DNA from 2 places in the Shewanella decolorationis genome. Region 1 is predicted to be linked to the other one. Evidence: predicted binding sites of a transcription regulator. Region 1 holds the regulator's gene; the other holds the start of a gene.
What was found. Region 1 encodes NrdR, which represses ribonucleotide reductase genes. Its sites were predicted from a motif close to AAACACNANATNTNGTGTTT; they were not measured.
Positions count from the first base shown of each region.

Region 2: the regulator NrdR is predicted to act here: its motif matches at 2,278-2,297, upstream of nrdD (anaerobic ribonucleoside-triphosphate reductase).

Region 1 is NZ_CP037898.1:4,158,847-4,166,310, reverse strand. Features, by position in the region: gene EYR25_RS18625 (LysR family transcriptional regulator) at 138-1,049, shown strand; gene ettA (energy-dependent translational throttle protein EttA) at 1,140-2,807, opposite strand; gene glyA (serine hydroxymethyltransferase) at 2,998-4,251, shown strand; gene nrdR (transcriptional regulator NrdR) at 4,448-4,897, shown strand; gene ribD (bifunctional diaminohydroxyphosphoribosylaminopyrimidine deaminase/5-amino-6-(5-phosphoribosylamino)uracil reductase RibD) at 4,985-6,130, shown strand; gene EYR25_RS18600 (riboflavin synthase) at 6,138-6,794, shown strand; gene ribBA (bifunctional 3,4-dihydroxy-2-butanone-4-phosphate synthase/GTP cyclohydrolase II) at 6,862-7,464, shown strand, end outside.
Region 2 is NZ_CP037898.1:1,652,817-1,660,280, forward strand. Features, by position in the region: gene nrdG (anaerobic ribonucleoside-triphosphate reductase-activating protein) at 1-24, opposite strand, end outside; gene nrdD (anaerobic ribonucleoside-triphosphate reductase) at 130-2,247, opposite strand; gene EYR25_RS07625 (hypothetical protein) at 2,554-3,234, opposite strand; gene rssA (patatin-like phospholipase RssA) at 3,399-4,346, opposite strand; gene EYR25_RS07635 (DEAD/DEAH box helicase) at 4,631-5,980, shown strand; gene EYR25_RS07640 (DUF3010 family protein) at 6,079-6,516, shown strand; gene EYR25_RS07645 (M48 metallopeptidase family protein) at 6,575-7,084, shown strand; gene EYR25_RS07650 (hypothetical protein) at 7,211-7,464, shown strand, end outside.

The DNA.
Region 1 (7,464 bases):
AAAGTGAGCTTAGTTTAGGTTGCAAAAAAACTTAGATAAACACGACAAATTGCGCTTATTTGTTGCATAATTCGGATGAATACACGTTTAAAACCGATTATTTAGTGCAAGGTAATCAACATAAAGGCGGATAAACCATGGATAGACTCGAAGCGGCAAAGGTGTTTGTGACTATCGTCGATCGGGGGAGCATGATTGGCGCCGCCGAGGCGTTAGATATGTCGCGCTCTATGGTAACTCGTTATTTGGCCGAGATAGAGGAATGGTCGGGCGCACGTTTGTTGCACCGCTCGACAAGACGTTTGAGCTTGACCAGTGCGGGCGAGCAAGTGCTCGATTACTGCCAGCGTTTGCTTGAATTAGCACAGGAAGTCCCCACCGTCAGTCATGCCCAAAGCGCCCAACCCAGAGGATTATTGCGGATTAGCTGTTCGCAATTTATGGCGCATTTGCTCCTTCCCACGGTCGTTCGTCCCTACTTATCCCAATATCCTCAGGCGAGTGTGAACTTTCATGTAACGAGTCAAACCGTTGATTTAGTCGCTGAGCGCATCGATCTTGCTATTCGAATCACCAACGAACTCGATCCTTCACTTATCGCAAGGCGCTTAGGGGAATGTGAGTCTGTGGTCTGCGCCTCGCCACGTTACCTTGCCACCCATTCGGCTGTCACACATCCTGAGGATTTAACCCGGCATAATTGCCTGACCTATTCCTACTTTGGCGATGTGATGTGGCGTTTTACTCAAATTAATCATCCTGATGGTATCGAGGCGGGACAGCTTTTTAATATTCCCGTAAGAGGTAATTTAAGTGCCAATGATTCTATGGTGGTGTTAAACGCTACTTTAGCGGGGGAGGGGATTGCCATGCAGCCCCTGTGGGCGGCGAAGCCCTATCTCGACACTGGCGAATTAGTGCCATTGTTGCTGGAGTTTCAACCTCAAACCTTGGGCGTATACGGCGTATATCAATCCCGTAAACATATGCAGCCTGCATTAAGAGTGATGATGGATATGTTGGTCGCTTATTTTGCTAGTTTGAAATAGCGCCAAAGTCAGTTCTGCCTAATCAATTACCATAAAAAAGGAGCTTAACTCTTTCGAGTTAAGCTCCTTAAATAAGGTTAGGTTCTAAATCTATTTCGTCATACGCTTGTATTTTAAGCGGTGTGGTTCAATCACATCGGCACCATAGGTGTTCTTCAACCATGCCGAGTATTCGGTGTAGTTACCTTCGTAGAAGTTTACTTGGCCTTCGTCGCGGTAGTCCAGAATGTGGGTCGCGATACGGTCTAAGAACCAACGGTCGTGCGAGATCACCATAGCGCAACCTGGGAATTCGAGGATCGCTTCTTCCAGTGCGCGCAGGGTTTCAACGTCTAAGTCGTTGGTTGGTTCGTCGAGGAGCAGTACGTTACCGCCAGCCTGCAACAGTTTGGCTAAGTGAACACGGTTGCGCTCACCGCCCGATAGAGTACCGATAATCTTTTGCTGATCCGCACCACGGAAGTTAAAGCGGCCAACATAGGCGCGACTTGGAATTTCCATGTTGTTGATGCGCATGATGTCTTGACCACCAGAGATTTCTTGCCAAATGGTGTTCTTGTCATTCATCGAATCGCGGAACTGCTCAACCGACGCCAGTTGTACTGTTTCACCTATCTCAATGGTGCCGCTATCAGGTTGCTCGCTGCCAGACAGCATGCGGAACAGGGTCGATTTACCTGCACCGTTGGCACCGATAATACCGACGATCGCGCCCTTAGGAATCGAGAACGACAGGTTATCGATTAGCACGCGATCACCATAGGACTTGGTTAAGTTCTTCACTTCGATGACTTTATCACCTAAACGTGGTCCAGGCGGAATAAACAGCTCGTTGGTTTCGTTACGTTTTTGGTAATCTGTGGTGTTCAGCTCTTCGAAGCGCGCCATACGGGCTTTGCCCTTAGACTGACGGCCTTTCGCACCTTGGCGAACCCATTCTAATTCTTTTGCAATGGTCTTTTGACGCGCGCTTTCAGCGGCCGATTCCTGCTTCAAGCGAGCATCTTTTTGCTCAAGCCATGAAGAGTAGTTGCCTTCCCATGGGATACCCTCACCACGGTCAAGTTCTAAAATCCAACCAGCAGCATTGTCGAGGAAGTAACGGTCGTGGGTAATCGCCACCACGGTGCCCGAGTATTCCTGCAGGAAGTGTTCGAGCCAAGCGACTGATTCGGCGTCCAAATGGTTGGTCGGTTCGTCGAGTAGCAGCATCTCTGGCTTTTCCAGCAGCAGACGGCAAATCGCCACACGGCGGCGCTCACCACCCGATAAGACTTCAATCTTTTCATCCCAATCTGGCAGACGAAGGGCGTTCGCCGCACGCTCGAGGATGTTGTCCAGATTGTGGGCGTCCTGCGCCTGAATGATCGCTTCGAGTTCACCTTGCTCTTTGGCAAGGGCGTCGAAGTCTGCATCGGGATCCGCGTAAGCGGCATAGACTTCGTCTAAGCGTTTGAGGGCATTTTTGGCTTCAGAAACCGCTTCTTCAATCGCCTCACGTACGGTTTGCGTTGGGTCGAGTTTCGGTTCCTGTGGCAGGTAACCAATCTTCAGGCCCGGCATTGGACGCGCTTCACCCTCAATTTCGGTATCGATACCGGCCATGATGCGCAGTAGGGTGGATTTACCAGAACCGTTAAGACCTAACACACCGATCTTTGCGCCGGGGAAAAAGCTTAAGGAAATGTCTTTAAGGATCTGCTTCTTAGGAGGAACAACCTTGCCCACCCGCAGCATGCTGTAAACAAACTGAGCCATTTTTCTGCATCTATAAGTGACTAATGATGCGGCTAATTCTACTCGATTGTGCGCCGAACTCAACTCGGCATTGAGGCGAGTTCAAGGTAAAACTGTAGGATTTTCATGTTTCAGAGACTGGGATTGTCGGCTCGTTACGAGTAGAATACCGCGCAACCCTACCTACAAGAATTGGCAGCTGGAGTAAGCAATGCTGAAAAAAGATATGAATATCGCAGATTATGATCCGGAACTGTTCAACGCAATTCAGAACGAAACTCTGCGTCAAGAAGAGCATATTGAGCTGATTGCTTCTGAAAACTACACCAGTCCACGCGTGATGCAAGCGCAAGGTTCACAATTAACCAACAAGTACGCCGAAGGTTACCCAGGCAAGCGTTACTACGGTGGTTGTGAGTATGTGGACGTAGTTGAAACCTTAGCGATTGAGCGTGCAAAACAACTGTTTGGTGCGACTTACGCAAACGTACAACCTCACTCAGGTTCTCAAGCAAACAGCGCCGTTTACATGGCATTGTTAAAACCAGGCGATACCGTTTTAGGTATGAACCTCGCTCATGGTGGCCACTTGACCCACGGTTCACCTGTAAACTTCTCCGGTAGACTGTACAACATCATTCCTTACGGCATCGATGAATCAGGCAAAATCGACTACGACGAAATGGAACGTCTGGCGGTTGAACATAAGCCTAAGATGATGATCGGTGGTTTCTCTGCTTACTCAGGCATCGTTGACTGGGCAAGAATGCGCGAAATTGCAGACAAAATCGGTGCTTACCTGTTTGTCGACATGGCGCACGTTGCGGGTCTTATCGCCGCTGGTGTGTATCCAAACCCAGTGCCACACGCTCACGTTGTGACCTCAACCACTCACAAGACCTTAGCCGGTCCTCGTGGTGGTATCATTCTGTCTGCTGCCGATGATGAAGAGCTATACAAAAAGCTGAACTCAGCGGTATTCCCAGGCGGTCAAGGCGGTCCTTTGATGCACGTTATCGCGGGTAAAGCGGTCGCCTTCAAAGAAGCTTTAGAGCCAGAGTTCAAAGCTTACCAACAACAAGTGGTTAAGAACGCTAAAGCCATGGTTGAAGTGTTCTTAGAGCGCGGTTACAAGATCGTTTCTGGCGGTACTGACAACCACTTAATGCTGGTGGACTTAATTGGTCGCGACCTGACGGGTAAAGAAGCCGATGCCGCTTTAGGTAGCGCAAACATCACAGTAAACAAAAACTCTGTGCCAAACGATCCACGTTCTCCATTCGTGACCTCTGGTGTGCGTATTGGTACGCCTGCGATCACTCGCCGTGGCTTTAAAGAAGCTGAAGCGAAAGAGTTAACCGGTTGGATCTGTGACATCCTCGACGATGCCCACAACCCGGCGGTTATCGAGCGCGTAAAAGGCCAAGTATTGGCACTGTGCGCCCGTTTCCCTGTTTACGGTTAATTCGTTAATTTATCTGAATATGGCGGCTGAGTTCACAACTGCTTAGGGTGTCACTCTTAGGTGGTTAACCTCAGCCGATAAATAGGATAAAATCCCATGGCCGCATTAAGCGGCCATTTTTATTGCTAAAATCTTAGACTTAAACCTGCTCGGTTTAAGCAAGATAGGCTTTATTCCATTCACGGCAGGAGGCTCAATGCATTGTCCATTTTGCAGCGCGACAGATACAAAAGTGATCGATTCCCGATTAGTGGCGGAAGGCCATCAAGTGCGTCGTCGCCGAGAATGCACCGAATGCCACGAAAGATTTACCACCTTCGAAGGCGCCGAATTAGTCATGCCACGGGTGATTAAACGCGATGGTACGCGCCAACCCTTCGATGAAGAAAAGCTGCAAGCAGGCATGTTACGCGCGGTCGAAAAGCGCCCCGTGTCTATGGATGAAATCGAGCAGGCCTTAAGTAAAATCAAGTCAACGCTGCGGGCGACTGGCGAGCGTGAAGTGCCATCCGAGATGATAGGTAACTTGATGATGGAACAGTTAATGAGCCTAGACAAGGTTGCCTATATTCGTTTTGCCTCGGTTTATCGCGCCTTTGAAGACGTCTCCGAATTTGGTGAGGCGATTGCGAAACTGCAAAAGTAACATGGGTTATCTTAGGTTAGCGCTTAGGTTAGCGCCTCGTTATGCGCCGCATTCGGGCACGCTTCCTCAAGATTTCATAGGGTTTATATGAATTGGTCAGAACTCGATAACCAGATGATGAGCCGAGCCATACAACTGGCTCGCAAAGGATTTTATACCACTCGCCCCAATCCCAGTGTGGGCTGCGTTATCGTAAAAGATAATCAGATTGTCGGTGAAGGTCATCATCAAAAAGCCGGCGAGCCCCACGCCGAGGTGCATGCACTGCGCATGGCTGGCGAGCTTGCCCGTGGCGCGACCGCCTATGTCACCTTAGAGCCTTGCAGCCATTATGGTCGTACGCCGCCCTGCGCCTTGGCGTTGATCAACATAGGTGTAAAACGTGTGGTGGTGGCGGTTGAAGATCCCAATCCGCAGGTCGGTGGTCGCGGTATTCAAATGCTGCGCGATGCGGGCATTCAAGTGGATGTCGGTTTACATCGCGACCAAGCTTACGCTTTAAATCTTGGTTTTATGAAGCGCATGGAGTCGGGTCTACCTTGGGTGACGGTAAAGCTTGCCGCGAGTCTCGATGGTAAAACCGCATTATCCAACGGTGTCTCTAAGTGGATTACAGGCCCCGAAGCTCGCCGCGATGTGCAGCGCTTACGTTTGCGCGCCTGCGCACTGGTCACTGGGATTGAAACCGTACTGGCCGATGACCCTTCGCTCAATGTGCGCTACTCAGAGCTTGGCAGTCTTAGCTCGCAATTGAGTGAGGCGCAAATTTTACAGCCGCTGCGGGTGATTTTAGATAGTCGTTGCCGCTTGCCGATTACGGCAGCCTTGCTTGCGATTGAATCGCCGATTTTATTAGTCTCAACTGAGCCTTACTCACCAGCCTTTGTGGCGCAGTTGCCGGCCCATGTGACTTGTCTTCAATTACCGGCGATTGATGGTCGAATCTCGCTACCCGAACTCTTAAGCTATTTAGGCAAAAGCTGTAATCAGGTGCTTATCGAAGCGGGTGCGACCTTAGCGGGTGCTTTTATCGACGTGGGATTAGCCGATGAGTTAGTACTGTATCAAGCGATGAAAATCCTTGGAGCACAAGGACGTAATCTACTCGAATTACCCGATTATCAAATGATGGCCGATATTCCGACCCTCAAACTGGTCGATGAGCGTAAAGTGGGCGCGGATATGCGTTTTACCTTGAGGCTCGAGTCCAATCCATCTCTAGCAAATAAGTGAGTTAGCCATGTTTACTGGGATTATTGAGGCCGTTGGCACGCTGCGAAAGCTTGAACGTAAGGGCGATGATATTCGTTTAACGGTCGCCAGTGGCAAACTGGATTTAAGCGATGTGCGTTTAGGCGACAGTATCGCCACCAACGGTGTATGTTTGACTGTGGTGCAACAATTAGCCGATGGCTATGTGGCGGATGTGTCGGCTGAAACTGTCAGTCTCACAGGTTTTGCAAACTATAAAGTGGGTACTAAGGTCAATCTTGAAAAAGCCGTTACCCCGACAACTCGCCTTGGCGGGCATATGGTGAGCGGCCATGTGGATGGCATTGCCACCGTAGAGCAGCGTCTTGCTCGTGGTCAAGCGATTGAGTTTTGGTTAGCGGCGCCAACTGAGCTGGCGCGCTATATCGCCCATAAAGGTTCTATCACCATCGATGGCGTGAGCCTGACGGTAAACGAGGTCGATGGACACCGTTTTCGTTTAACCATAGTGCCTCATACGGCGGGTGAAACCACACTGGTAGATTTGAAAGCCGGCGATAAGGTGAATATTGAAGTGGATTTAATCGCCCGCTATTTAGAGCGTTTAATGCGCTTTGATACTAAAGAAACCCAAGGCGGTGGGGTGACCATGGAAATGTTAGCCCGTGCTGGCTTTGTGCGTTAGGGCACTGGCACTTAGCTCACTTAGGTATAGAATTTCATAACAACAGTAAAATCATAAAGGTCCTACAATGGCGCTGCACAGTATAGAAGAGATCATCGAGGATATTCGTCAAGGCAAAATGGTTATTTTGATGGATGACGAAGACAGAGAAAACGAAGGCGACCTGATTATGGCGGCCGAGTTGGTGACGCCTGAAGCGATTAACTTTATGGCGAAATACGGCCGTGGGCTCATCTGCCAAACCATGACTAAAGCCCGTTGCCAGCAGTTAAACCTGCCCTTGATGGTGACTAACAATAATGCGCAGTTCTCGACTAACTTTACGGTATCGATTGAAGCGGCAGAAGGCGTAACCACCGGGATTTCGGCCCACGATCGCGCGGTGACGGTGAAAGCAGCCGTGGCTAAAGATGCCAAGGCATCGGATTTAGTTCAGCCTGGTCATATCTTCCCATTAATGGCGCAGGACGGCGGCGTGTTAACCCGCGCTGGTCACACTGAAGCAGGCTGTGATTTAGCCCGTTTAGCGGGGCTTGAACCATCAGGGGTGATTGTTGAGATCCTCAATGAAGACGGTACTATGGCTCGCCGCCCTGATTTAGAGATTTTCTCTGAAAAACATGGCATTAAAATCGGCACTATTGCGGCCCTGATTGAATACCGTAACACC
Region 2 (7,464 bases), 2.2 Mb from region 1:
GGGATAATATTGGTGATAGTTCATTGCTGCATCCGCGCTAAAGCCCAATATGGTTAGGGGCTAAAGATCAAAGCACAGTCGCCACCAGTGCGACTGTGCCAGTGTAACAAAACAAACAAGGCAAAAGTGTTACAAGTGTTTGATCCTGCGTTTCACTTCTTCTTGCTTGCCATGGTTGAATGGTCTGGCGTCGGGGCTACCTAAGTAACCGCACACTCGGCGGGTGACAGATACACGGCTTGGCTCGTGGTTACCGCATTTAGGGCAAGTAAAACCTTTACTGGTACAACTAAACTCACCGGTAAAACCGCAGTCGTAGCATTCATCAATCGGCGTGTTAGTGCCGTAGTAAGGCACGCGGCTATAGCTGTAATCCCACACATTTTCGAGCGCTTCGATATTGTGCTGCATGTTGGGATACTCGCCGTAGCAAATAAATCCGCCATTGGCGATCGCAGGATATGGCTGCTCAAAATCAATTTTATCGTAGGGATTCACCCGCTTTTCCACATCCAAATGGAAGCTATTGGTGTAGTAACCCTTATCGGTTACGCCCGCAACCACGCCGAATTGGCGCGCATCGAGCTTGCAGAAACGGCTGCAGAGGCTCTCACTCGGGGTGCTATAAAGGCTAAAGCCATAACCGGTTTCGGCCTTCCATGCATCGGTAGCCGCTTTAAGGTGCGCGACAATCGCCAGCGCTTTTTCACGCAGCTTGGCATCATCAAACACATGGGTTTCGGTGCCATAGAGCGCATTGATGGTTTCATGTAAACCGATATAGCCTAATGAAATCGATGCCCGACCATTTTTAAAGATTTGGGCGATATCATCATCGGCGCGCAGGCGCACACCACAGGCGCCTTCCATATACAGAATCGGCGCAACTCTTGCTTTAACGCCATTTAAGCGTTCGATGCGAGTATCTAATGCACGGCGGGCAAGTTGTAAACGCTCATCTAAAATACGATAAAACTCAGCCTCATCGCCATTGGCCTCGAGGGCCACTCGGGGCAAGTTTAAGCTCACCACCCCAAGATTATTGCGCCCTTCATGGACCAGCTCGCCATTTTCTTTGTAGGAGCCTAAAAAGCTGCGACAGCCCATTGGGGTTTTAAATGATCCCGTGACTCTTTCCACTTGCTCGTAGTTCAAAATATCAGGATACATGCGCATGCTGGCGCATTTTAGGGCCATTTGTTTGACATCGTAGTTGCAATCACCGGCCTTGTGGTTAATGCCATCACGAATCGCAAACACCAGTTTAGGGAACACGGCAGTCTTACGATTTTTACCTAGGCCCGTCATACGCACTTTCAACATGGATTGCTGAATTAAACGCGACTCCCACGAAGTGCCAAGACCAAAACCAAAGGTGACAAAGGGCGTTTGTCCATTGGCGGTATGTAAGGTATTCACTTCATATTCAAGGGATTGGAAAGCATCATGACATTCTTTTTCTGTCAGCGCCGTCGCATAGGCCTTGGCATCTTTAATCTGCCAATTGAGTGCCACTTGGTAGTGCTTGTCATAGCTCTTCGCCACAAAAGGCGCAAGCACTTCATCGATACGGTTAATCGTAGTGCCACCATAAATATGGCTCGCCACTTGGGCAATAATCTGCGCCGTAACAGCAGTAGCGGTGGAGATGGATTTTGGGGTCTCAATTTCGGCGTTGCCCATTTTAAAACCGTGGGTCAACATGCCTGCCAAATCAATCAACATGCAGTTAAACATCGGGAAAAACGGCGAATAATCGAGATCGTGGTAATGGATCTCGCCAAGTTCATGGGCGGCCACTACATCCTTAGGCAGAATATGGCTCTTGGCGTAATGCTTCGCGACAATACCCGCGAGCAGATCCCGCTGGGTTGGGATCACTTTAGAGTCTTTATTGGCGTTTTCATTTAACAGCGCGGCATTGCTTTGCTCGACTAAACCACGGATTTCGAGATTGAGTTTACTGGTCGCATCGCGGCAAATGTCTCTGTCGTGCCGATACTCGATATAGACCCGCGCCAAGGATTTGTAAGGGCCTTCCATTAAGAGATTTTCAACCGCATCCTGTAAATGGTGGATCTCGACTTCTGCCAGATTCGCCACTCGCTCCCTCACACAGGCGGCAACCGTCGCGGCATAGTCAGCATCCTCTATCCCAACCGAGTTTGCAGCCGCTATCACTGCATCTCTTATCCTTGTTTCATCAAAAGGTGTGCGGCAACCATCCCGCTTGATCACGACTGGCATTGTTTAGTTCCTCTCCATTTCGATTAAATTTAACACTACATATAGTGCTTCAATAATCAACAAACACAATATGTAGGCAATTAAGCGGGATCGACACCTAAAAATCCATGATCCAGATCATGATTTATCGGATGGATAAAAAGAACAAAGAAGAACTGTAGCCAAGCCCAATGATCTCAGTTTTAAGCCTTGACCTCAGCAGTAAAGCAAGATAGTGAACGCTAAAAAGATGCTAAATACAGCAAAGGACTGTGACAAAAAATCAAAGTCCTTTGTTTTTAAAAGATTATTGCTGTTTGATTAAGATTAACGCTTGGCTAAGGCAAGATAGCTACTCAGTTGCCCCGATGCCGATTGCTGCATCCCCATGGAGGAAGCCACTTGCATAGTCGATTTAAGCCCCTGCCATAACTGCTTTTGGCTGTCGCTCAGTGTTGGGTTGCTATTTAGATAATCGGTCAACTGGCCAAAGACCTTGGTGGCTTTTTGTGCCAGCACAGGGGATTGCGCATCATCCATATTCGACAACACGTTTTTAGCATCGACTAAGGTGTTGATCATCGGACTGTTTGGTGACTTTTCCGCTAAAGACTTGAGCTCGTCGTCGATAAAGTCCTGCAGGGATTGCTTGCTCGGCTTTTGACTCGGCAAATTAATGCCGTTTTGTGACAGGCGTTCAACCTGTGCATCGGACAAAATACCGTCTTTTTGCAGCCGAGACACTAGGGCCGGAATATCGGACACACTAAACTTGCCATCGGCAAAAAAATCCTTCGACATGGCTTGGATTTTTTGTGCCCTAAGCGCACGGGGTGACAAGGCAATCTCATCACTCGGTTTCGTCTCAGTTTTAGGCGTATCCTTGGTGGATGAGTTGGCATCCGTCAAGGATTCTGTCTTACTCGTGTCCGTCTTCTTGCTGTTCAGGCCATAGGCATCGGCAACACTGCTACGATTCAGATTTAAGGCATTTAAAAGAGAATTCATCGTCAATAATTCGGCATCTAACACTGTGTGATGAAGTTAAAGCAAAAAATAAGCCAATCAAACAGTCACTTGCCTAAATTATTATTCGTTTCGCGGGCACGAGCTTGCCAGAACGAACAAAATTTAATCTCGAAACGTCAATACGCCCTGAGTATTCTCACAACTTAGCCTTTCCAAATTGCAGCTTCAATCAAATGCGCCACTTTAGCGACAGCCGCCTCCCCCGCCGCAATCGCCTCGTCGGCACGGTGAAATTCCATGGTGCCAATGTTGGCCACTTCAGGCACTACGAGGATATCGGGCGGATCTCCCATCAAACGCGCCCGCTTATGGCGCTGCTCTAAAATCCCCATCGACTGAGACATCACCGCAATCATACCGGGGTTAGATTTAGTGCCGAGGGAAAACTTATCGGTTAAGCTGCTGACATACTCCCGCCCCCGAGCAAACAAATCCATAAAGCCAGTTTCTTGGCGCGCGGGCATTTCGGTTTCTTCCTTCGGCGCCTTATGGCTGGTCATATTGACGGGTAATACTTGCAGTCGCCCAGAATGAAACCCTTGCAAATCAACGGCTATCACAATATCGACGCCCATGGCACGGCTCACTGACACAGGTACAGGGTTCACCACTGCACCATCGACTAACCAGCGCTCTCCTTGACGCACGGGGGCTAATATCCCCGGCATGGAGCAAGAAGCTCGAACGGCTTGACGTAAATCGCCATGGCGAAACCAGATTTCTTGTCCCGAATACAAGTCAGTCGCGATGGCCGCAAAGGGGCGCTCTAAGTCTTCAATATTGATATCACCAATGCGAGATTGCAGCACATCAAAGACTTTCTCACCACCGATCAAACCACCCTTGCGCCAACGAATATCCATTAACCCGAGGACATCCCAGCTCGAAAAACTGCGTACCCATTCCTCAAGTTCGGTTAAATGATTATGGGCATAGGCCGCCCCCACCAGAGCACCAACTGAACACCCAGCTACTTTATCAGGTTTGATCCCCATATTAGCAAGCCCATTAAGCACACCAATATGAGCCCATCCCTTAGCGGCTCCGCTGCCTAAAGCAATACCGATAGTCGGTGAAACCCCTTTGCCCATAATTTGTATCCTTTAACAACTCCATGAAATGAATAAGCTAAATTCAGCCCAGATCACTGTCAATCACTAATAATTTATTATTCAGTTAGTCCAGCTCAAGGGTTGCATTAAAGAGCATTTAAACAATCAACATATGTTCCACAAAGTGAGTGTCAAGAATCAATGGCGGCTAGCCATATCTGCGGCGATTTAACGGTTCCAGTAAGATAATGACCAATCAAGATAGCTGAGCATAGTGATTTAAGGCTATAATCTGCCCTCACTCAGATTTAGGGGATATACCTTTGCAGTTTACTGATTTTTCTCTGGACCAGCGTCTGTTACAAAGCTTAAAGCATATGGGGATTGCGACCCCAACCGCCATCCAGGAACAAGCACTGCCTATCGCATTGGCAGGTAAAGATTTAATGGCGTCATCAAAAACAGGCTCAGGTAAGACCTTAGCGTTTTTGTTGCCAGCGATGCAAAGGGTTATCTCCACCCGCGCCTTAACCAAGCGCGATCCTAGAGTACTTATTTTATTACCAACCCGCGAATTGGCCCACCAAGTGTATAGCCAGCTACGTTTGCTGGTTGCCAACACTCAATACAAAGCCATTAGCGTATTAGGCGGTGAAAACTTTAACGATCAAGCCAAAGCGCTGGCAAAAGAGCCGCATTTTATTGTGGCAACGCCGGGACGTATCGCCGATCATTTAGAGCAAAAAAACCTCTTCCTCAATGGATTGGAACTGCTTGTCCTCGATGAAGCCGACCGTATGCTGGATCTGGGGTTTGCACCGCAATTAAAAGCGATTAACGCTGCGGCCGATCATAAGCGTCGTCAAACCTTAATGTTTTCGGCCACCTTAGATCACAGTGAAATCAATGAGATTGCCGCGGCATTACTCAAAAATCCTTCGCATGTGGCGATTGGAGCAGCCCACACTGAGCATCAGGACATTACCCAGCGGATTTATCTGTGTGATCATTTAGATCACAAAGAAGCCCTGCTCACACGTTTGCTCAGCGATGAAACCCACAAACAAGTAATTATTTTTACCGCCACCCGCGCCGATACCGAGCGCTTAGCCAGCAAACTTTCGGCGCAAGGTTTTGCCACAGCAGCCCTAAGCGGCGAGCTGAAGCAGGCGGCCCGTAATCAAATCATGGACCAATTTGCCCGCGGTCAGCAGCAGATTCTGGTGACCACAGATGTAGCATCCCGTGGTTTAGACTTACTTAATGTCTCCCTTGTCATTAACTTCGATATGCCCAAATTTGCCGAAGAATATGTCCACCGCATCGGTCGTACTGGCCGCGCGGGCGCCAAAGGTGATGCAATCTCCCTCGTTGGCCCTAAGGATTGGGATAACTTTAAGAAAGTACAACTCTTCCTTAGAAAGACCTTTGAGATCAGTGTCATTCAGGGCCTCGAAGCTAAATTTAGTGGTTTAAAAGACAAGCCAAAGACCGCCGCAACTAAAGCGGTCACTAAGGCTGGTATAAAAGCCAAAGCGAAAACCAAGTCAAAAACGGTTAAAACGGCCGCCTCCCGTGACAAACGCTTTATCACTGGGGTTGATGTGGGTGATGCGCCCATGCGTAAAAAACCTGCGGCGCCATTGCTGCAGGATAATGACGACGAGCGTTAATGATTTACTCGCGAGGGTCCATAGTGCAGACTCTCGACATTACGGGTGGGAATATGCTCCTGCCATATGTAAGAAATGTTGATATTTAAAGGTGTAACATGCGAATTTGTGGTGTTGAATTAAAAGGCGGCGAAGCCATTATCAGTCTGCTGAGCTACGAAGGTGAAACCTTCAACGTACCAAGCTGCCGTAAAGTGTCTTTTAGCGTCGCTCAATCAGCCTCAGCGGAAGCTATCCGTGAATTTCACTTCGCTTTCCATAAGTTAATGGAAGATTATAAGGTCGATGAAATCGTCGTTATCGAGCGCGAGCAAAAGGGCAAACTGGCTGGCTCTGCCACCAGCTTTAAACTTGAAGCCGCAATTCAACTCGGCGATCTGCCAGTGACCTTGTTATCACCAGTCGCAATCAAGGAACAAAACAAACGTAATCCGCCGCAGGTTGATTTTGACAGCTTAGATCTCAAACGCTTCCAACAACCCGCCTTTGAAGCCGCCTACGCTCAGCAAAATCGCCGTATTTTCGGTAAAGCTTAAAGCCCTGTGAGCTTAGCGCAACTGTAGCGCTAAGCTCGTTTCTCCACAGCTCAAAACAATGCAGACCTTAAAATATTTAAGCGGTTATAGTCCGGATATCCAACGACAAGTCCAGCAACTACTCGAAGGTGGGAAGCTTGCGGATGTTTTGCTGCGTCGTCATCCCACGGTCCACGAGATCCGCAGCGACAAAGCCCTCTATGACTATACCCAAGGGATAAAAAATCAGTTTTTACGCCAATCCTCTCCCCTGTCGAAAGTGATCTTCGATGACAAAATTAGCATGAGTCATCATGCACTTGGCTTACATTCTTACGTATCCAGAGTGCAAGGGAATAAAATCAAGGCTAAGAACGAAATCCGTATCTCTTCACGTTTAAAGCGCGTCCCCGAACCCTTGCTCAGAATGGTGGTTATACACGAACTCGCCCACTTAAAAGAGAAGGATCATAATAAAGCTTTCTATAAGTTGTGTACTTATATGGAGCCCGATTACCACCAATTCGAATTCGATCTGCGTTTACTGCTAACCTGTATCGACGCTAATCAATCGCCCTACTCAAACTAAACAAGCTTATTCGACTAGGCTCGCATTTTACTCGTCGATTTATCACGCACAGTTGACTGATAATAATTTTCATTTAGAATGAATCTGTCTTGTCCGTTACCGAACTACAGCCGTGTAAAAAGTCGTATGAAAAAGCAAAAGATTGGAAAAAAGCTAGAAAAGTGGTGTAACAAACAGGCCAAGAAACTGCAAAAACAGCTGGCAAAATCCAATCGCCCAGTCGAATTGCAAAACTTTTATTCGGCAAATACGCCAATAATGCATGCGACTCATGCTCAAAGTAAAAAACAGCAGCGTAAACACTTAAGCCAATTATTGTCCGAATATCTGGTGAAACAACAGATCCAAACCCTCGATAAGACCGCCCGCAAGAAACAACT